Regions from separate parts of the Sediminibacillus dalangtanensis genome, predicted to be linked through region 3. Evidence: riboswitches for the same ligand, from Rfam matches in the RefSeq annotation. Region 3 holds a riboswitch; each other region holds the start of a gene.

Region 1 (5,723 bases), 1.7 Mb from region 3:
ACCAAAAATTACTAATCAACGGCGCTACAATGGCGACTGCGATGATCAATTCCCTAATAGTCCTTCCCCGGGAAATTCTGCTGATAAAGATAGCCATCATCGGGCCATACCCCAAAAACCAGCCCCAGAAAAATACCGTCCAGGCACCAAGCCAGGCTTGATCTCCCTGATAGGTCGACATCGTCAGCATATTTTGCAAATGGAATCCTTCTGCCGAAATAAACTTATTGACAAGAAACATCGTAGGTCCTACAACCAGCATGAAAGCTGCAAGCACAACAGTCAAACTGACATTCATCCGGCTCAGGAATTGAATACCGCGATCAACACCTGTTGCAACTGAAATCGCTGCTATCACGACGAGAACGGAAATAACAATGATATTTGTTACCAAGTTATTCGGCACTCCGAACAAGGAATGCAAACCATAGGTCAGCTGCATACCGAGAAAACCGATTGGTCCCATGGTACCGGCTGCAACCGCCACAATCGAAACAATGTCGGCTACTGTGCCGACTACACTCTTTTGAAAGATTTTTTCACCAAACAGCGGGTAAAGCATCGCCCTCGGTTTCAACGGATAACCTTTATGATAATGAGCATACATGAGAACGATGGTTGCCAGAGTTCCCAAAATCGCCCAAGCCATAAAACCCCAATGCATGAAACTTTGTGCTAATGCAGGGTCGATACCTGCCATGGTCGAGGAGTTGTCTTCAAACAACGGGGGATTCGTAATAAAGTGATACATCGGTTCAGAAGCCGCCCAAAACACACCTCCACTGGCCATTAATGTACATAAAATCATGGCAATCCAGCGGAAATAACTATTTTCCGGCTTCGCTTTATTACCTAACCTTACCTTTCCATACTTGGAAACGGCCAAGCCTAAGCCAATAAGCAAATTCGCTAACAGCAGCAGCTGCCAGTAAGAACCGAAATATTTGGCAGAAACGTTGAAGGATGCTGTAATCCAGCCCCCAACCATATCTAAATTCATCAGTGATAAAAGGACAAATAAAAGTAGCAGTCCTCCACTTACGATAAAAACGGGATTGTCCGTTTTGTTATTCAAACTTGTTTTTTTATCTTGTCGCACTTTTTTCCTCCTGAAAGTTAAGGAGCAAGTGCCTACAATAACGCTTCCCTCTCTCTATCTGTCATCATTGCAGACCATTGGATGGGAAATTATTCTGCTATAGAATTTATGATCATACCATTTAAAAATCGAATAATTTTCAAGTCCGAAAACCATCGGCTTGCTCTCTGAATTTTTTGCTGTGTCTAAAGTGTCTTTTTCATTCGATTTTTACTGCTAAAGGAAAACGGTCCACGTCCTTTCTTAGTTTGCCAAAGATATTAAATATTATAGGGTTTCTTTCAAACATTCGTCAAATATAATAAACAGGACAAAGGCGCAAGCGCCTGTTTAAAGGAGTACAGGCTAGAGCCGCCACGTCCTGTGGCAACGCCTGCATGACCCACATCGTCGGGGCCTCCGACAAGCTTAAGAACAGCCTCGGCGTGGCGCTTTTTGCCACACAGAGGGTGGGCTTAAGACCTCGAGGGGGTAGGCGCTGGAGCTGGACGTGGCTGGTTCAGCCAATAATTTTCCACAGACAGTCAAATTTATCATTTCCTATACAGGACAAAAGGGGTTATCCGAGAAACGATGGATAACCCCTTTCAGATTCTAGAGAAACCGTGATCTTTCTTATCCCTCTAAGGCCCCGAGAATAAATTTGTGAAGCTAAATGTTCTTATGAAAATTGAAAGACAGGATTATTTTGGGTCTTTAAAGATTATTCATCCTGGCAAAATTTCTCAAATCAGAATGGATGAGCCGTAGCATTCAGCCAAAGCCTTCTCCCGCCTGTTTATAATCATAAAGATAGATGCAAGAAAACACCCCTGGGTGGAATATAACCAATTCATGCTGCTATTTAGATAGAAACAGCGTTTTTCTGTTGCACTGCTTCCAACTCCCGCTTCAAAAACCTTGCCATTTCCAGCATGCCATACTTGTCTGCTTTGGCTTCTGCTTCGGAATTATAATTGGTGTTTGTATTGACGTCATAAGTGAAAAGCTCTCCATCTTGATTGAAAATGAACTCAATCCCTGCCACCCGGATACCATTGTCCGCCAGGAATTGTTCATACTTTTCAATAATCGGCTCGTTGAAATTCTCCACAATGCGGAACTTTGATTGATCCTCCGGTTGTTCTCCCACTGGGCAGAACAAGTCATCGATTGTGCAGGCATCTGCAGGACATAATTCGAATCCTTCCGACGTATCGACCTGAACAGCGTATAGAAACTTTCCGTCGATGAATTCACAGCGGGTAATATATGGCTCGGGTGCCTGTATATATTCCTGAACAAGGGTGATGCCATCGACCGGCTCATCAAAATCGGGGCCATCCAAGTACTCCTTCAATCCGTCGATGGTATGGAACAACTGAACTCCCAACCCTTTTCCTGCCCTGTTGTGTTTCGTGATGAATGATGCTGCATTGAGTTTTTCAGCCGCATCCACAATCTGCTCCTTGCCGACAGCTGCCAGCGTTTTCGGAGTACGGATTCCCGCTTCATTCAACGCCATATACTGATTGACCTTGCTCAATTCAAGTCGAAGTGCACTGCTGCCATTGATCACCGTGCGCCCGTGTCGCTCCAGCCATGCTAAAACCGCCTCCGTCAATTCAGGGGCATATCGATGATCTCTTGTATGGGATGAAGCACTAATCCGGCTATAAAAGATCCCTTCGGGTGGTTCTTCTGTTAAATCGACCATCCCCTGGTCTAAAAACCATTCTTCATAAGGAACCTCCAGCTCCTCCAATCGTTTGGTCAGGTGTTCGGTCCACTCACTGTTTTCATGGATTACATATACTTTGCTCATTCTGCCGTCTCCTCTCCTTGGTGTGGTTTCGTTTCAAGTTATTTAAATAACTGGCGTCTTTTTATTTAAATAACTGGCGTCTTTTTTCCTCCACAAGCGGCATCACTTGTTCTGAAAAACGTTTCATCTCTTCAAGTTGCGGGGAAAACTGCAATAACAGTAAATCCAATCCTGCTTCTTCATATGCCGCGATCCGTTCCGCAATTTGTTCCGGTGTACCAATTAAATTTGGACGAAGACCCCGATTCGAAACCGAGTAATCGTTCCGTTTCACCTGCTGCTCCAGCTGTGACTTGCTGATAAAATCCTGGTAACCGGCATATCCAGCCGTATCCTTCACATCGGTAATTCGTCTCCATTCTTCCAGTGCTTCTTCCTCAGTGTCTCGGCAAATTACATAAGCCGCCATACCAAACGAGTGGAATGCTGGCTGGCCGGCTTCTTCCCGCCGAACCTTCATTTCCGCTATCTTGCTTGCAATTTCATCGACCGTGCCTCCGTGCATGACATAAGCGTCACAGGAATCGACAATCGCCTGTTTGCCACGGTCGCTTTCGCCTCCCGCATACACAGTCGGATAAGGTTTTTGAACCGGCTTGGGAGCCAGCTTGGCATTGTTCACTTCATAATAGTTGCCATGGTAAGAGAATGTCTCTTCCTGCCACATCCCTTTTAACACATCCAGAAATTCTTCTGTCCGGTCATACCGCTCATCGTGAGCGGTAAACGCTCCACCATATTGTTTCGCTTCTTCTTCCCACCACGCTGAGACAACGTTCAGTGTGAACCGGCCGTTACTGATATGATCAATGTTCGCTGCCATTTTTGCTGCTACAGCAGGATTGTGGAACCCGGGACGTACCGCGGTCATGATTTCAATTTTTTCCGTCACTGCTGCCAGTCCGGCTGCTGTCGACCATGCTTCCAGGGAATCGGCATCGATTCCTTTTATGTCGTTTAAATATAACTCAGCAATCAGCGTGGTATCATAGCCCCATTTTTCTGCTGACTGAATCACTTGTTTGGCATAATCAAAGGTTGGGGGCATCTGTTCATCCTCTACGTTTCGCAACCATCCGCCGAAAATCGGCAGCCAAAATCCATACTTCATGTTATCTCTCCCCTGCCTGAATACTAATGATTTTTTGTTTCCGAATAAGACCTTAGTCGAAACCGAGTGTTATAAAAAAGCCTTCTCCCGGAGAGGAAGAAGGCTTTTTTGTCAATCTGCTTCTTATCTCTCAGAGTACATTTACTCTGCAGGATTTGGCACCTTCCTGAATTATCAGTGGGTTGCCGGGCTTCATCGGGCCTTTCCCTCCGCCTCTCTTCATAAGAATCGTTATTCGGTTGAAGTAATCTTATCAAATAACTCGGGTTAATTGCAACTGGTTGATTTCCCTAATTACATTGATTTTGTTTTTCATAAAACCTATAAACTGTGAATTAACTTGAATGTGTCTTCCTGACATCCGGCCTTTATTTAGGTTGGAGAACAGCGCTGAGGAAATACCCTACGCTTTCCGCGGGCGGCTGGTGAGCTTCCTCGAGCTAACGCTCTGCGGGATCTCTCCGAGGCCTTTGCTCCCGCAGGAGTCTCCGGGTATTTCCTCAGCTAGGAATAGCTTCCTGTTTTTAAGCGAGTATACTAGACATATTTTTCTTCATTCAATAGCATGAAACATCTTATCAAAAGACATTTCTAGGAAAACAAGCAGAAAGACCGAGAGAAGAGGAAAAGACGTACATATCCTCACAAGCGTTTTATTAAGAGGTTTAATGCCTGCGATAATCAGCAAACTTCTTAGCGCAGGTAGCATACGAAGACTCCAGCGGGAACAGCGCGAGCTGAAGATCCACTTGGTAAAGCGGTTTTCTTTACCAAGTTAGCTGAAGCCGTGTCCGCGGAAAGCGAAGTATGCTACCGAAGCGGTGGGTAACACGCTTTTTGAATAGGCAACGGAGCTTCCCATTAAAGTTACTGCATAGTTTCTATCAACTCTCAAGACGAAACAATAAAGTCTAGGAAAAGTGTGCTTGTTTTGGCTGACGCCCAATTCGGACGGAAATGGTTAGATTTCTCTTGCCTAAGCCCTGTCATACAAGTCTTCCGGTAGCTGTTGCAAAAAGGCGGACACTGGACCGATCGAGAACACAGCCAGTTCATGCATCGCCCTCGTACATGCCGTGTAAAGCAAATTCCGCTCCAGTTCCCGGTAATATTGAGCAGCGGAAGCATTATAGATAATCGCCGCATCAAACTCAATTCCTTTTGCCAGATAAGCAGGTATCACAAGCAGCCCTTTTTGAAAGGTGTGCGTTTCTTCATCCATCAGCTTTGCTTCTGTTTCCTCGCGTAATAATTGATACGCCTCCCGGCTCTCCTCCATCGTTTTGCATATGACAGCGATCGTTTGGTGATTTGCAGCGGTATAGCCTTTTATTGTCTGCAGTAGTTGCTGTTTTAACTTTTGTTTATCAGGTACTTGGGTTAACAATGGCTTTGAACCTTCCCGGTTGAACGGCTCAATGACATCGCCGCCTGGCATAAAGGCTTTGGTAAACTCCACAATTTGCCTCGTGGAACGATAACTTCTTGTCAGGGTGATCCGTTCGTGCTTTGCTTCCAATTCAGAAGAAAGCAGGGTTTCTTCCGTGGAGGCATGCGCATAAATCGCTTGGTTGTAATCCCCTAAAAGCGTCATCCTGCTAAGAGGGAAAACCTCTTGGAAATAAGCAAACTGGAACGGGGAGTAATCCTGGGCTTCGTCGATGAATAAATGCCTGATGGACCGATTCACCTGAAAGCCGACCAGTCGA
Region 2 (5,723 bases), 1.4 Mb from region 3:
AGACACAATTGAAGCGGACGAACCATTTGGCAGTGTGGAATCCGTCAAGACGGTATCTGAGTTGTATGCTCCAATCAACGGTAAAGTAGTGGAAGTAAACGAAGATCTCGATGATAGCCCTGAATTTGTCAATGAATCTCCATATGAAAAAGCGTGGATGATCGTTGTGGAAACAGAGGACCTTTCACAGGTCGATGAACTGATGAATGCAGATCAATATCAGGAAATGATCGAAGAAGAATAAGCCTCTTCGTATTCGGAGCCTTCTTTTTTATGATATTGCCTATGCCATGCATCAAATAAGAAATAATCAATACAATGATTAAAGAGAGCGAACGCAATCCCTTGTTACCGTAAATGTGACAGGGGATTATTGTTAAGCAAGCTGGCCGCAGTTTTGAACTTACCGACTAAAAGCAGGTGAACGCTATGAATGATGCTGATAAAGTGATTATTGTGGAGGGGCGGACCGACAAGGTACAGATTCAGAAAGTAATCGATGAAAAAATCGAAATTATTTGCACCAACGGTACCTTGGGTGTCGAAAGGCTGGAAGAGCTGTTGATAGAATATGATTTGGATAATAAGGATGTCTTTATACTGGTGGATGAAGATAATGCAGGACATAAATTGCGAAAGCAATTGTCCATCGAACTTCCTCATGCAGAACATATCTATGTAGATAAAACCTTTAGGGAAGTGGCAGCTACTCCTGAGGCGGAATTAGCAGCAGCTCTATTGAGCAGAAGTATAGCGGTGAATCCACTTTATCTATAAGCGGCGAATAAGCCATTTGCAAAACGGAAGAGGGACGGAATCATATGTGGCAAATTAAGAATGAACGCGAATTGAAGGATTTTTCAAAAGGCTTTGTGTTTATTCATACACCTTTTTGCGGGACATGCAAAATGGCTGAGAAAATGCTATTAGTATTAGAACAAATAGAAGAGGTTTCACTTTTCCATGAAATGAATGCCTCTCTTTTTCCAGGTTTCATGCAATCGTATCAAGTAGAAAGTGTTCCCTGTCTGCTAATAGTGGAAAATGGCCGGGTGCAGGAAAAAGTCTACGCTTTTCAGTCATTGATACATATTCAAGAAAAGATGCAGAAATACAGAAATAAAAAGAGCCTAGGACAAAAGAATCGTAACTAAAATGAAAACCGAACGATTTCACCATTCGTTCGGTTTTTTTGATGAGCAAAAAGCCTACCCTTCTCATAAAAAAAGTGCAATTTTCCACTCCGGCAAGGTACTTCGCTTTCAGCGGGCACGGCTTCAGCTAACTTGGCAAAGGATACCGTTTTGTCTAGTTCTGCCTATTGCCGTTACGGATAGAAAGCAAAGCAGCCTGGAAACCAGGAGATTTTTCGTCTTCTTCACTGTTTAGATACCTATCAGCCAATAGAAGAATACGGTTCATTCTTGCCTTGATCATGAGGAAATCAGAGCACAAAAACGTAGCGAAGTATCTTGCCGTAGCGATTCGAAGCACGCATCAAACAACAGGATAAAAAGAGAATATCCAAATATAACCGAACGAATTTGATTGGTATTTAGGATTCGTTCGTTTTTTTGCTTTGGTGGCCATGCTTTTGTCACGGCCTCTTTATTGCACATGCTTACGCTCCAACCAATGTGCCTTTCCTATTTGCAGGAATTACATAGTGGATGGCGAACTACTGTTAAAAGGGAGGCGGTAGATTTGTCAGAACAACTTTTGGTTGAGTGGAAACGACGCCTGGAAAATCGCGATGATTTGTCGCATCTGTATGAGCGAAAGAACTTGGGCATAATTGTGACCGTGGAGGATTACTCTGCTTGGGTAGAAATTCATTCTGGTATGGTTGAACTACATGCTGAACCGCAAAGCTCGTCTGCTGTATCTTTACGACTGGACGTAAAGAAGGACATAGCGGAGAAACTGTTTAACGGAGAGCGGAAGTTGACTGCGTTTCCTGCTGACCTTGCCTCCTGGAAGGGAAGGTACAGGGACTGTTTGCTCTTTGAAACACTACTTTACTTACCTTAATCAAGTTGTCTGCCCAGTGCTTCGACGATGGACAAAAAAGGGGCTTTGTCACCAAACTTATCCGCAATATTGCCCTGCTTGTCAATGATGACAGTAGTGGGAACTCCTTGACAGCGGTACATATCGTAAACGTTTGTCCCTTCATCGGCCAAGGTGGGCTGCTGCAGAAAATTCTTATGAAATGCCTCTGCTTCATCCGGCGAACGCTCTCTCCCGGTCACATTTATAGTCAGCATTTCTACATCCTTTTTATTGATGGTTTTATATAGCTGTTCCTTTTTGGGTAAATCTGCTGCACAGTCAGGGCACCAGGATGCCCAGAAGGTAAGCACGATAACCTTGCCTAGATCTTTTTTCAGTTGATAGGTCTTGTCCGAATTCAATATCGGAAGCTCAAAAATCGGGGCTTTCATCCCACCACTCCTTACTTCTCTGTATGTTATTCTCATTCATCATCCTATCATACCTGAAATTGGAAAACGATTATTGCACTTCTTATTAATGAATTAGCTTGACACCCTACTGTCCTGATGCTAAAATCCTATTTAGCGCTTAAGGAACGACCTAATTAAATATAGCAATCTCTTATCAAGAGAGGTGGAGGGACTGGCCCTTTGAAGCCCGGCAACCGTTAACCAGTTTACTGGTTAAAATGGTGCCAATTCCTGCGAAGCAACGAGCTTTGGCAGATGAGAGAACGTGAAAGTAGTATTACTGCGTCTTTCTGTTCTCTTGTGAACGGAAAGGCGTTTTTTAATGCCCGCTAAAGATATATTAGGTAGTTCGGCAAGTACTGCTGAGGAGGAAGAAAGTTGATCACAATTAAAGGCTTGAAAAAAGTTTATCCGGCCAAGCATCAGGATGTCCTCGCTGTCGATAATCTCAACTTGGAAGTAAGCAAAGGTGAAATATTCGGAGTGATCGGCTACAGCGGTGCTGGTAAAAGCACCTTCATCCGACTGCTTAATCGGCTGGAAGATCCGACTGAAGGACAAATCTATATTGATGGGAAAGAAATTTCCGCAATGAGAAAGCAACAGCTGCGTAAATCACGCCAGGAAATAGGAATGATTTTTCAACATTTCAACTTACTCTGGTCCCGTACCGTTCGTGACAATATTGCTTTTCCTCTGGAAATAGCAGGTATTCCGAAGGGAAAAAGGAGAGCCAGGGTAGATGAACTGATAGAATTAGTCGGACTTAAAGGAAGAGAGGATGCCTATCCTTCCCAATTAAGCGGGGGGCAAAAACAGCGGGTCGGTATTGCCAGAGCGTTGGCCAATAATCCAAAGGTGCTGTTATGTGATGAAGCCACATCGGCGCTTGACCCGGATACGACAGATGCCATTTTGCGGTTGCTTGTGGATATTAATGAAAAATTAGGATTAACCATTATTTTGATTACACACGAGATGCATGTCATTCGCAAGATTTGCCACCGAGTCGCTGTGATGGAGTCTGGCAGAGTAGCAGAGCAAGGCGATGTGTTGGATGTTTTTCTGCATCCGCAACAGCCGGTAACCAAGCGGTTTGTGGAGCAGGTCATGGGGGACAAGGATCAAGAAGAGTCGCTCCATTTACTGGAAAATTATCAGAGCGGGAAAGTCGCCAGGCTTCATTTTGTTGGGGAAACAACCAATCAGGCGTTGATAAGCCAGGTGTCAAAGCAGTTTGATGTGGCTGTCAATATTCTTCAGGGTAAAATAACTCAAACACAAAAAGGGGCATATGGAACCTTGTTTGTCCATATGGATGGCTCTGACGAGGAGATAGCAAGAGCGATTGCCTTTATTAAAACTACCTCTGTTGAAGTGGAGGTGGATGCAGATGCTGAGTGAACTTTTTCCAAACGTGAAAATGGAGGATATTTGGACAGCGATCGGTGAAACATTCTATATGACATTGATATCTCTCGCAGGAACGGTCGTTCTGGGAATCTTGCTGGGACTTCTGTTATTTCTTACAGCCAAAGGTGGTTTGTGGCAGAATAAAATACTGAACTTCCTGGCTGCGGGACTAGTTAATATTTTTCGGGCAATTCCTTTTATTATTTTAATTTTATTGCTTTTCCCGTTCACGGATTTTCTTATCGGCACGATTCGTGGTCCGAAAGCGGCTTTGCCCGCATTGATTATCGGTTCTGCACCGTTCTATGCAAGGTTGGTGGAAATCGGCCTGAAGGAAGTAGATAAAGGTGTAGTGGAAGCTGCAAAAGCGATGGGAGCAAAAACGCACACGATCATTTTCAAGGTTCTGATTCCGGAATCAATACCTGCTCTGGTATCCGGGATTACCGTAACAGCAATTGCTTTAATCGGTTATACGGCTGTTGCCGGAGTGATTGGCGCCGGGGGACTTGGGGACTTTGCGTACTTTTACGGTTTTCAACGGCACGATTTTGACGTGGTGTTTGTCTGTACCGTATTAATCGTAATAATTGTATTTATTTTTCAATTTATCGGCGATTATATCGCAAATAAATTAGATAAAAGATAAGGCAATTTCCATTATACAGTTATCCTGTAGCGGAACGTAGCAATACCGCAGGTGGAAATGGTCAAAATTATAACCAAAAAAGGAGAAATGAACTCATGAAAAAGTACTTATTTTTGTTACTAACTGCTGCAATCCTTGCAGTGTTGGCTGCTTGCGGCAGCTCGGATGAAGGTGAATCGGGTGAAAGTACATCTGGTGAGGGAAGCGAAACAGCAGAAATCAAAGTAGGGGCATCCAGTACGCCTCACGCAGAAATATTGGAACAAGCAAAACCATTGCTGGAAGAGCAAGGTGTTACCCTTACGATTGAAGAATACCAGGACTATGTCTTACCTAACCAGGATTTAGAGGATGGCGAAATCGATGCCAACTATTTTCAGCATAAGCCATATTTGCAAGATCAGATTAACGAATTCGGATATGACTTTGTCAGCCTAGGCGGTGTTCATGTCGAGCCGATGGGTGTATACTCCAAGAACATCTCCAGCATCGATGAGATACCAGAAGGAACAGAAGTGATCATCAGCCGTTCTGTAGCCGACCATGGACGTATTCTCAGCCTGTTTGAAGCAAACGGCTTGATTAAACTGGATGAAAGTGTAGACAAAGTTAGTGCCACAACGGACGACATTGTGGAAAATCCAAAGAATTTGACTTTTTCACCGGACGTGGATGCTGCTACGCTACCTGAAATGTATGAGTCAGAAGAAGATACACTAGTTGCGATCAACACCAATTATGCATTAGAAGCGGGCTTAGTACCAACGGAAGATGCCATTTTTATGGAAGGCGAAGAGTCTCCATATGTCAATCAGGTAGTAGTCCGTTCAGAGGATAAAGATAATGAAGCACTAAATAAGCTGGTTGAAGTATTGCAATCAGAAGAAATCCAAAATTTCATCAGTGAGAATTATGATGGAGCGATTGTCCCAGCAGCTACTCCGGCAGATTGATTTTTCTGAAAACAGCCGGAATCAGCAGAAATCCCCAACATTATTGAAGTTGGATGATTTATGCCATGTATGGCGGAACATAGCAGTGCAGAAAAGTATTTTCCTGTTTATTTGCCGTTTTGGAAGGGTAATGAATCCGTGATACAATTTGATTGTTAGAAAATATAACAACACCGAAAGGAAGGATTCATTATCACAGACAGTGGTATAGGTCTGAATTATACCTCAGAGATGGAGAAGGCC
Region 3 (5,723 bases):
TCCCTTGTCAGCAGTGGTAGGAGGGAGGGTAATAAAACTTTTTTAAATTTGTTCGGGATTGGTGAAATATGTAGAAGGTGAGATAGGTTTAAGACCTCGAGGGGGTAGGCGCTGGAGCTAGACATCTCTGAAATTAATTTATAAAAAACAAAACCCGAGCGAATTCGAATGGTTCGAATTCGCTCGGGTTTTGTGTTGGTCACGATGGTTTTGTCCCATCCTCCAGGTGTACTATTCTTTTTTCGTTCAATATTTTGGAGCAGGATTCAGCTATCATGTAATAACATGCGTTTTGCTAAAGAGCCGCTGATGTATCGACATTTCACAGCCTGAACCGGATAAGATAACCCTGACAATCCTTTAACAGTGTTTTTTTAAATAAAGGGAGCAACCTTATTCGTCGGCCCACTCTAATAGTGTCTTGTAAACCTCTTCCTTTTTCTCCTGCTCGATATGGTAAATATCAAATAACTCCGCCAGCCAGATACCATCTGAAGCAAGACGGATAATGGTTGCCTTTACGGGATCAATCCCATCCTCTTCAATTTCCTGCTGCCATTCAGCATACAGTTCCCGAATGGGATCAAGCAGTTTTTCATTGACCGCCTTTGCTGCCAGCAATCCGGCATTCATGTCTTTATTTTGATATACTTGATTAAAAGTGACGTTTACATAGGCACGCACCCACTGCCCTTTTTCTTCCGGATCCATTTCTGCATTGTTGGCGATTTTTTCCCGATAGTTATTGGTCAAGTGTTCCACCATTCCTTCTACCAGGGCTTCTTTGGAAGGAAAATGGTACAATAATCCTCCCTTACTGATACCAGCTTCCTCCGCAACAGCTTCCAAGGTCAGATTAAATATCCCTCGTTCGCTGACGATTTTGGATGCAGCAGTAAGTATTTCTACTTTTCTAGAATGTCTGCCCATGAAAATCTCCTCTTGATTATCATATTTTATGCCCTTTACTATACAACCTGGACGGTATCGTTTCAAATATATTTTTATTATAACTAAACTCTCCTCTTTGCCAAAAACGCTTACAATCCTGACAAAGATGCCTTTCGTTAAAGAGGAAAATTCTTTCCGTTTCAGAAACCAAGAGCCGACTCGATAAATGCTTCCAATCGTTTTTGAAATTCGGCAGTCGCAGCGGCGTAAGCATCCGTATGCCCAGCTCCCGGTACGATCCACAACTGTTTTTCGCTATCGGCTGCCTCGTACAATCGATGCGCCATTTCGGTGGGGACGAGTTCATCCCGGTCGCCATGTATAATAAACAACGGCCGGGTGTTGTCTTTGACCTGCTCAATGGCCGAAGCCTCGCCAAACCAGTAACCAGCGCGAAGTTTAGTCATACCACTAGTGATAGATATCAAGGGAAAAGCAGGCAGATGATACAAATGCCGAAGTTGATGAGACAATTCCTCACTTACATCCGTATATCCACTATCCGCAATAATTCCTTTTACTTGAGAAGGCAAATCTTCTCCGCTGGTCATCAATACTAATGCGGCTCCCATTGAATTACCATGCAAAAAGATGCTATCCATTCGATAATCATCGATTAACCGTTTTATCCATCCTTGGTAATCCAGGCGATCGTGCCAGCCATAACCGATATAATCCCCTTCGCTCTCCCCATGGCCACGTGCATCCGGCATAAGAATCGAAAATCCATGATCATAATAAAATTTGGCTAGGTCACCCATTTGCTGCCCATAACCTCGATAGCCATGTGCCAGTATAACTGCTTTCCCGGACTCTTGCGGATTTTGCAAATAATGAGCCTTTAGGTTCAATCCATCATAGGATGTCATTTCCAATTCTTTGAGTTTCTTAGCGGCAAACCAGTCCTGCGCTTCTGCCAACAATTTACGGTCTGCCTCGCTACTCGGCAACACCGGTGGCTCTTCGCTATAAAGTTCGACTTGTTCCCCCCGATTGACTCCCTGGTTATAAAAATAATTACTTCCACCCAGAAGCGCAACTGTTAGCAGAACCACAATGCCACCGGTAATCCAACCTATTCTCTTTTTCATTCCATCCCCTCTTATAAATCTATTTAACTATCTTTTTATCATTATAGCGGAAATAAATTGGAAGCGCATTCATTTTATTGCAGCAATGAAAATTTGAAAAATTCTGTTGTGTTTCTTTTTCATTTAGTGTATGGTTAATGACAATTAATCATGCAAATTGAATAAAGCGCTTATCAAGAGAGGTTGAGGGACTGGCCCGAAGACACCTCAGCAACCAGCCAAATTCGGCATGGTGCTAAATCCAGTAGACATATGTGTCTAGCAGATAAGAAGAACGTGGATTAAAAGAGCCTTCTTCTTAGAAGACTCTTTTTTGTTTTTTTGGCTTGCACTTTTAAGTGGAGGAAAACCGGTAAAAGTGATTTCCAGCTTTCCTTTACAAGTTGGGTGCTAGTATCATGCTGTGGAAATACCTGCGATGATAGTCTGCGTACTGTTTTCCAACTATGGGAAAAGGATGCATAGTGTTTCTTGAAACAGGCGCCTCCAACAAACAAATAACTATTGTGCTGGAGCGATTGGTTAACCTTGTTCAAACAGAAGGAAATCAAGCACAATCCCAATCTACGTTACTATCTTTATGCAAAAGCACCATCATTAGGAACCAACATTAACTCACTAGTTGAAAGGAAGATTCTTATGGAAAAAAATCAATTTGACCAACCTGTAAACGTGCTTCCTACCCCACCGTTTAAGGGAGATCATGTCGGCAGCTTGCTGCGTCCGGAAAGGCTTAAACAGGCACGTTTGCAACGGCAAAATGGAGAAATAACAGCAGAACAACTTCGAAACGTGGAAGACGAGGAGATTATCCGGGCAGTGGAAAAACAAAAACAGGCGGGTCTTCAGGCTGTGACAGACGGAGAATTCCGCCGTTCCTGGTGGCACTTCGACTTTCTGGAGCAACTTGATGGCGTAGAAGCTTACGTACCGGAAAGCGGTATTCAATTCCATGGTACAAAAACGAAAGCACGCGGAATTAAAATCACAGGAAAAGTCAATTTCAGCGAGCATCCAATGGTGGAAGATTATAAATTTTTACATAACATAGCCGGAGACCATACCGCCAAAATGACGATACCGAGTCCCAACATGTTGTATTTCCGCGGAAAACTGGAATACTCTCCTTATGAAGACCAGGAAGTCTTTTTCGCTGACTTAACCACTGCGTACAAAAAAGCGATCCAAACTTTTTATGATGCCGGCTGTCGCTATTTACAACTCGATGACACATCCTGGTCGTTGTTCTTCTCGGAAGACGGACGTGCGCGGATACGTGAAAATGGACAGGACCCAGACGAACTCAGCCGCTTTTTTGCCCGATGTATCAACGAATCTATTGCCGATAAACCAGATGACCTGATCATTACCATGCACATTTGCCGGGGAAACTATCAGTCCACCTGGGCCGCTTCTGGTGGTTATGACGCTGTTTCTGAAGTGATTTTCGGCGGTTTGGATGTAGACGGTCTATTTCTTGAATATGACGACGATCGTTCCGGTGGATTCGAGCCACTACGTTTTGTCAATCGTTCAGATTTGCAAATTGTTTTAGGACTGGTCACCTCCAAACACGGTAATTTAGAGGACAAACAGTTGATCAAGAAACGCATCGAACAAGCTGCGGAATATGTAGACAAAAATCAGCTATGCTTGAGCCCGCAATGCGGTTTTGCCTCAACAGAAGAAGGAAACCTGCTGACAGAAGAAGAACAGTGGGCGAAATTAAAGCACATTATAAACATTGCGGATGAAGTCTGGCATAGCTGACAATCGGAGACTGCCAGCTAGCGCAAAAGCCGCAGCCCATTTAAAATAACCAGAATCGTACTGCCTTCATGGCCGATTACTCCTAATGGCAAATCGAGAAGCTGCAGAAAATTGGTCATGATCAATAACAGAATGACAGCAACAGAAAAGAAAACATTTTGTTTAACGATCCTGTTCATTCGCCGAGAAAGCGATACAGCGTCGGCGATCTTGCTTAAGTCATTTTTCATCAAGACGATATCTGCTGTTTCCAGTGCCACATCGGTACCTGCCCCCATGGCTATTCCCACATTAGCCGTGGCCAGGGCGGGTGCATCATTGATGCCGTCACCGACCATGCCGACCGTTCCATACTGATCTTTCAATCGGTCGATATAAGTTAACTTCTCATCAGGCAGACACGCTGCCTTAAAATCATCGATTCCACATTCCGCTGCTATTGCTGCAGCAGTTTTTTCGTTGTCCCCGGTCAGCATAACGGTCGTAATGCCATTTTTTTGCAATGTTTTTAATGCCGCAGCCGTTTCCGGTCTAACCGTGTCTTTGAGGGCTATCACTGCAGCGATCCCCCTCTCGTCGGCAGCAAAAACAACCGTCTTTCCCTCTGCAGCCAACCGACCGGCAATTCCTCCTTGAAATTCGGCTGCCTCTTCGCTTCCGACAAATTCAGCACTGCCTATTTTCCAACTCGATTCTCCCAATACTGCCTTAATCCCGTGGCCGCGTTCCTCGATTACTTGTTCAGGTAAAGACTTCGGGAAGTATTTTTGTGATTCTGCATATCGTACAATCGATTGAGCCAAGGGATGATTGGAGTTCGCTTCTATCGCCCGGATATTTTCTAAAATACTCACATCGTCATCACGGAAATAAGCATCGGTAACGTGAGGATGCCCTACTGTCAGCGTACCTGTCTTATCGAAGGCTACAACCTTGATTCGGGACAGTTTTTCCAGATGGATTCCGCCTTTAAACAGAATACCGCTTCGGGCACCTTTGGAAATCGATGATAGCATCGCCGGCATGATGGAAGCGACCAATGCACACGGTGAAGCTACCACCAGGAGCACCATGGCACGATAAATCGTTTCCTGCCAGCTCCAAGCAATTACAAAAGGGGGAATCACCATCATCAATAGAACAGCAAGCAAGACTACGTTCACATAAGAACCTTCAAATCGTTCGATAAAAAGCTGGGATGGTGACTTTTCACTCTGAGCAGATTGGACTAGATAGATGATTTTTTGGAACAGTGTCTCATCAGCAGGTTTGCTGACTTCAACAGTAATGGCGCCATTCAGATTGATTGTACCGGCAAATACGTTGTCACCTTTCTGTTTTTCCACCGGAAATGCTTCACCAGTTATCGCTGACTCATCCAACGAAGTGCTTCCTCTGCTTATCTGTCCATCTGCAGGTACGCTTTCTCCTGCTTTAATGAAAACAAGATCACCCACCGCCAATTCCGAAACCGCTACTGCCATTTCTTTTCCGTTTACAAGCCGCACCGCTGTTTGCGGCTGCAAATCCATTAAGCCGGAAAGCTCCTTTTGACTTTTATTCATCGTATAAGTCTCCAGAGCCCCGCTTAAAGCAAAGATAAAAATCAAAATGGCTCCTTCTGTCCAGTAACCTATTGCCGCTGAGCCTATTGCAGCAAATACCATCAGCATTTCGACATTCAGTTTCCTGTCCTGAATGGTTTCGATTATGCCTTCCTTCGCTTTTGCAAATCCGCCGATCAAAAACGCTGCAAGATGCAGAAAAATGTACAATGGCTCCGTTATTTTATCCTCCATCGACCAGGCCGTCAACACGAGCAGGCCACTGATGATAGCCGCTATAAGTTCACCGTGCAATATCATTCCATCAACTAATTTGCTGATGGGAGTGCATGCTGTTTTTTCCTTT
Region 4 (5,723 bases), 150 kb from region 3:
GGTAATCAATCGAGATGAGAAAAAGGCATGACGTTTCTTATATAGTATTGATAGGAGTTACTTACGTATTGAAAAGGAAGGAAGTATCAAAGTGAACGGAAGAACAATCAATCAACCGATTATCAGCAGGGTGGGTGGTGCATTGCTTCACGTGGACAACTTAAAGAAAATGGTCGCCTGGTATGGGGCGTTGTTGAATATGGATGTCACAATTGATAAAGACATCCCGTTCTATGTATTCGATCTGGATAATAACATCAATCTTACGCTTGATGACCATCGCAACATACCTAGCGTTAATAAAAGGTATCCAATCTGTCAGCTGAAGACAAAGGATATCGAAACAACTTACAAAGTGGTACGGGAAGCAAGAATACCAATCACACTTGATTTAAAGCGTCCACATCCCGGCTTGGCTTACTTTAACATACAGGATTCGGAAGGCAATAGCTTGATGATCCTTGAATCGGAATGGATTAATCCAGCTCCAATTAAGCAGAACGATACTTCCCATCCGATCACAAACCATTTAAGTAATATAATCATTCCGGTTCATGATTTGGAAAGGGCGACAGAATGGTATAGCAAGTTGCTCGGTTTTCCGATAAGAAAAGATCGGCAGGATGGCGGCCCCGTTTACTCATTCGACTATGATGGAGGAACTGGAATACTGCTCGATGACAACCGCAACAATCAGGACTTAACTTCCTTTCCTGGTTTTATGTTAAAGGCGAAGGATATTAAAGAGGCTTTTTCCTATGTTCGGAAAAGCGACGTGGAGGTTGTAAGAAATGTTCAACATGATCACTACTTTATCATCAAAGACGCCGAGGAAAATTCGGTCATGATTTGTACTTGAGAATGGTGGGGAAGATGTCAGTGAGAAGAAGTTTTCGTTTTCCATCTTCCCTTTCCTTCCTTTTGAAGATATTCAAGGCAAATTCAGAATCGAAGGTTTCTTGCCTTCATCTACAGGGTTTTTATTTATTTTCCTATCAGGCATAGAAAAAACCTGCTGCAAGATAGCACAGTGTAGCAACTCCGGCACCGGCAGCGCAAAATTTCAGCTTATAGTAAGCATATTCAACCAGTGGCAGCTCCATAATGGAGGCTGTAGTAATCGTTGTATCTCCAAGCGGGGAAGTCATGGCTCCAAATGAACCGCTGGCGAACACTGCACCTACTGTCATTATGATCGGTGCATCGGTGGCAGCAGCCAGGGAGAATCCTAAGGGCATAAACAACCCCCACGTCCCCCAGGAAGAACCAATAAAGTAACCTACAGTCGATCCCAGAACAAATAAAATAGCCGGAATCGTAAATGCAGGAAGAAAACTACCCAGCGTTGAACTGACGAACTGTGAAAAACCTAAATCTTCCGCATTCAGTGATAATGCCCAAACAAGGATCAGCAGAATAATTGCCTGCATCATTTGGTTTCCGCCATCCACGAAATGATACAGCAATTCATTTAACGGCAATTTGCGAATCGCATAGAAAAGGAACGTAACCGTCAAGGTTAAGAATACGGCCAGCAGCATGACGAACGTAGCATCGGCTTGCGTAAACGCATCGAATACCGTTATCGCCCCTTTTGCGCGGCCATCTTGCCAAAGCAAATACAATGACAAACCCAAAAGCAGAAATAATGGGACGATGAGATTCCAAGGCTGGGCTTTCACCAATGATAATTCTTTATCAATGCTGGAACGGTGAAAAGGATGATCTTCGTCACCTTCATCTTTGTGTGGTTCTTTTTCAATGGCTTTAGATGTCCAAAACGTACGAGCAAGACCGAACAGAAGCATGATGATGGCAAAAAAATTAAATGGGATACTCATCAAAAATACGCTATAAGCACTCATTTCCAAACCATTTTTATGAATCCCGTTCTCAACAAGTGAGACCATAAAACCGACAAAAGCGGTTGCGACAGGCAAAAGGACAATGACGGATGAAGTAGAAACATCCATCGTAAATCCGACCTTTTGTCTGGAAATGCTCCATTTGCCCAACAATGATTTAACAACAGGACCAATCATCATAATCCGGAACATCGGCATCATAAAAGTAAAAGGCAGGGTCAACCAGATAAGACCTAAAAGACTCCGCTGAGAATGGATTTTCCCCCCTATCCATTCTGAGAATCCTTTGATTCCGCCAGATATCGTCATCATTCCGACCAGTCCACCGAACAAATATAAGAATCCGATAATTTTAATGTTGGTTTCGTCTGACAACGTTTCGACCATATAAGTGACAGCTTGATCGGACGCACTTAACCATCCTGCTTTTAAAAGGATAGAACCTGCCAGGACACCAAGAACAAGACCAGGTAAAATTCTTTTCAACCAAATGGACAGGGCGATAACGATAGAAAACGGTACGATGGAAAGCCACTCGACTGACAATTGGATCCCTCCTTACGTGATCCTTAGGATTCCCATATAAAGACGTACAATACCTGTCCATCTGTATCTCCAAGCCAAGGTTTAGGCGGTGTAAAAAAAAGGAGGGGATAATTATTCTTACTTGACAACTAGGAATAGTTGCAATTAAGATGTTTTATACAATTGTATATTCTTATCAAGAGAAGTTTAGGGAACTGGCCCGATGATACTTCAGCAACCTCTGTACACAGAAAGGTGCTACATCCAGCATGCTTGAGAGATAAGAGTTAGCAGAACCTTCCATCTTTCTCGGAAGGTTTTTTTGTGTGATATGAATGCCGTCTTGGCCAACAAGGAAAGGGGGAAGTTGAGTGAGAACATTGAATGGAAAAATAGCCGTAGTGACCGGCGGTGCCAGAGGAATCGGCAAAGAGATTGTCAAAAAGCTGGAAGAGGCTGGGTCCACGGTGATTGTTGCCGATAAAGGAATACACGCTGACAAGCTTCAAACTCTTCAATTTGCTGTTGATGTGACGGACAGGAGAGCTGTGGAGCAGTTTTTCCAATCCGTCACCAATAGGTTCGGTACAATCGACATTTTGGTGAATAATGCCGGAATATCCACGATGGCAGAAGTAGTGGAAATGGAGGAAGAAGATTGGGATTCGGTCATGGATGTGAATGCGAAAGGGGTTTTCCTTGCCAGTAAATATGCTGCGAAACAGATGAAAACAGCGGGGAATGGCGGCAAAATCATCAACATATCCTCTCAAGCAGGGAAAAACGGTTATCGGTACATGGGAAGTTATGTTGCTTCTAAGCATGCTGTCCTTGGATTGACAAAAGTTATGGCTTTAGAACTGGCAGCCGACAATATCCTGGTGAATGCCGTGTGTCCAGGCATTATTGAAACCGAAATGAAACGTACAGAACGGGTCTGGGGAGGCGAACTACGCGGTGTGGAAGCAGCTGCGATCGAGGCAGAAGACCATTCCCAAGTCCCTTTGGGAAGAACCGGGTCTCCAGAGGATGTAGCAGACACCGTATTATTCCTGGCATCAAATGCAGCGGACTATATTACCGGTGAAAGTATCAATGTTACAGGCGGAATGACCATGAATTAAGAATGCTTTTTGTCTGAGAAAAAGGTATAAACTGCGCAGTAACTTCCTTTGTAGTCCTTGGGCCTTTTTATAGTAGTGACGTAGTCCAGCGCTACGGAAATACCTTACGCTTTCCGCGGGCAGCTGGTGAGCTTCCTCAAGCTAACGCTCTGCGGGATCTCACCGAGGCCTTTGCTCCCGCAGGAGTCTACAGGTATTTCCTCCGCTGGTAGGGGATTTCTGAATTTTGGTTAGGGGGATACCACATGTTAGCTCTATTTTAGTGCTTTTTCACCTATAATTCAGAAATCTATCTTAAGCGGCGGAAAATGCGACACTCCTGGGGGAAGAGCAGCTTCCGAAGACCCCGACGGCTGGGTCTGCGTCTTCCGGTTAAGCTCTGTGGCGGGTTTCCTCGACCCAAGGGGCAAAGTGGCATATTCAAGTAGAATCCTAGCTGAGGTGCTGCCCCCGGAAAGGAGGGTTGTCCGCAGCACTGGACTTTCACTCAACTTCATTAATGCGCAGTTTTTATCCACCGCTCACCTATTGGGTAAGGTGCAGCAGTCTAAAAAAATAGTTATTTCGAACGGGAGGAGACGAGAAAATGAAAAAGGGAAAAATAGAGGGGAATCCTTATGCATTGCTGCCGTTTCTTGTGTTTGTATTGTTATTCCTCGGCACAGCATTAATTACAAAGGATTTCAGCAGTATGCCAGTAGTGGTGGCGATTTTGATTGCCGGCTTGTTTTCGCTGACTATGAACCGTAAAGAAAGCTTTGCCAAGAAAGTCGAAGTGTTTTGCAGGGGTGGAGGCGACCATAATATTATTCTGATGGCACTTATTTTTATATTGGCCGGTGCCTTTGCTTCCGTGGCAGAAGCTACAGGTGGAGTTGACTCTATTGTCAGTTTGGGCACCTCGATATTACCGGCGAATTTGCTGATGGTCGGTTTGTTTGTAGTCAGTTGTTTTATCTCTATATCAATGGGAACATCCACTGGGACAACTGTCGCGATCGTACCTATAGCTGTGGGTGTCGCGCAACAGACTGGCATCGATACTGCAATGGCCGTCGGTGCAGTCATCGGTGGTGCCATGTTTGGTGATAACTTATCGATGATTTCAGACACAACCATTGCAGCAGTTAGAACGCAGGAGACCAACATGAAGGACAAATTCAAATCAAATTTCTTTATCGTTCTGCCGGCGGCTATAGTAACTGCCTTGATATTGGCGTTTATCCCGGTCGGGGAAGCTGCTGTGAGTCCAGAGCAAAGCTATCAGCTAATCACGGTCCTTCCATACCTGGCTGTTCTTGTCATCGCCCTGCTGGGTGTGAATGTACTGCTGGTCCTTGTCGGTGGAATCGTCTTTTCCGGAATAGTCGGCCTGGCAAATGGCTCCTTTGATTTCTATGGCTTGCTAGGTGTCATTGGAGATGGGATAGTCGGAATGGAAAACTTAGCAATCATCGCCATCTTGATCAGTGGCATGGTGGAAATTATCAAACATAATGGCGGAATCACATTCCTGCTAAATTACATTGTCAGCAAAATTAAAACCAGGAGGGGAGCGGCATTCGGAATTGCCGGTTTGGTTAGTACGGTCGACGTTTCGACTGGTAACAATACCGTTTCCATTTTGATGTCGGGTCCGTTGGCAAAAGATATTTCGACGAAATATGGAATAGAGCCTAAGCGATCTGCAAGTATTCTCGACTTGTTCTCTTGTTGTTTCCAAGGTCTAATTCCATATGGTGGACAAATGCTTGCAGCAGCGGGATTGGCTTCGATTTCGCCTGTGTCCATCGTTCCTTTTGCCTTTTATCCGATGTTAATTGGAATTAGCGGGATTATTGCCATCTTTGTTTTGTATCGCAAGCGTACTGATTCAGCTAGTGATGATGCTGTAACGGAACATCAGGTTTAATCTAATCGTTTTCTACCTACCAAAGCATTATAAGCCGTTTACCGTAAAGCCCAGAGCAACCTCTGGGCTTTATTGATAGTCGTTTCAGAATAAAGATAGATAGTTGGAATACAATGTACAGTGAATACTTGAAGCGGTCGAAACTATTATGCAGCCTTATGTGGATAGGGAGGACAAAAAGTCGTGAACAAAAGTATATACTTCATTGTTTTCCTGTTCGCTCTGGGAATTTATGTTCTAGTTTATTCTAATCAACATACTGTGGTCGACTCTGCTGGAGATCTGTATTCTTTCTTG

Evidence for each region. Region 3 has a riboswitch for S-adenosylmethionine ahead of ERJ70_RS06520 (5-methyltetrahydropteroyltriglutamate--homocysteine S-methyltransferase). Riboswitches for the same ligand answer to the same signal wherever they lie in the genome.
Region 1: it holds a riboswitch for S-adenosylmethionine, as region 3 does, so the genes downstream of both, ERJ70_RS18160 (LLM class flavin-dependent oxidoreductase) here and ERJ70_RS06520 (5-methyltetrahydropteroyltriglutamate--homocysteine S-methyltransferase) in region 3, are expected to answer to the same signal.
Region 2: it holds a riboswitch for S-adenosylmethionine, as region 3 does, so the genes downstream of both, ERJ70_RS13580 (methionine ABC transporter ATP-binding protein) here and ERJ70_RS06520 (5-methyltetrahydropteroyltriglutamate--homocysteine S-methyltransferase) in region 3, are expected to answer to the same signal.
Region 4: it holds a riboswitch for S-adenosylmethionine, as region 3 does, so the genes downstream of both, ERJ70_RS07295 (SDR family NAD(P)-dependent oxidoreductase) here and ERJ70_RS06520 (5-methyltetrahydropteroyltriglutamate--homocysteine S-methyltransferase) in region 3, are expected to answer to the same signal.

What each region holds. Positions count from the first base shown of each region.
Region 1 covers NZ_CP046956.1:3,714,012-3,719,734, forward strand. The annotation lists gene ERJ70_RS18150 (BCCT family transporter) at 1-1,099, opposite strand, end outside; gene ERJ70_RS18155 (ATP-grasp domain-containing protein) at 1,944-2,903, opposite strand; gene ERJ70_RS18160 (LLM class flavin-dependent oxidoreductase) at 2,965-4,014, opposite strand; SAM riboswitch class I at 4,135-4,242, opposite strand; gene helD (RNA polymerase recycling motor HelD) at 4,991-5,723, opposite strand, start outside.
Region 2 covers NZ_CP046956.1:2,700,048-2,705,770, reverse strand. The annotation lists gene gcvH (glycine cleavage system protein GcvH) at 1-244, shown strand, start outside; gene ERJ70_RS13600 (toprim domain-containing protein) at 430-777, shown strand; gene ERJ70_RS13595 (thioredoxin family protein) at 849-1,154, shown strand; gene ERJ70_RS13590 (hypothetical protein) at 1,705-2,031, shown strand; gene ERJ70_RS13585 (TlpA family protein disulfide reductase) at 2,028-2,444, opposite strand; SAM riboswitch class I at 2,614-2,727, shown strand; gene ERJ70_RS13580 (methionine ABC transporter ATP-binding protein) at 2,844-3,869, shown strand; gene ERJ70_RS13575 (methionine ABC transporter permease) at 3,859-4,527, shown strand; gene ERJ70_RS13570 (MetQ/NlpA family ABC transporter substrate-binding protein) at 4,623-5,480, shown strand.
Region 3 covers NZ_CP046956.1:1,274,671-1,280,393, reverse strand. The annotation lists gene ERJ70_RS06530 (TetR/AcrR family transcriptional regulator) at 394-930, opposite strand; gene ERJ70_RS06525 (alpha/beta hydrolase) at 1,092-2,042, opposite strand; SAM riboswitch class I at 2,210-2,314, shown strand; gene ERJ70_RS06520 (5-methyltetrahydropteroyltriglutamate--homocysteine S-methyltransferase) at 2,682-3,812, shown strand; gene ERJ70_RS06515 (heavy metal translocating P-type ATPase) at 3,830-5,723, opposite strand, start outside.
Region 4 covers NZ_CP046956.1:1,425,408-1,431,130, forward strand. The annotation lists gene ERJ70_RS07280 (GyrI-like domain-containing protein) at 1-31, shown strand, start outside; gene ERJ70_RS07285 (VOC family protein) at 92-859, shown strand; gene ERJ70_RS07290 (Na+/H+ antiporter NhaC family protein) at 996-2,411, opposite strand; SAM riboswitch class I at 2,581-2,677, shown strand; gene ERJ70_RS07295 (SDR family NAD(P)-dependent oxidoreductase) at 2,762-3,514, shown strand; gene ERJ70_RS07300 (Na+/H+ antiporter NhaC family protein) at 4,101-5,426, shown strand; gene nagZ (beta-N-acetylhexosaminidase) at 5,610-5,723, shown strand, end outside.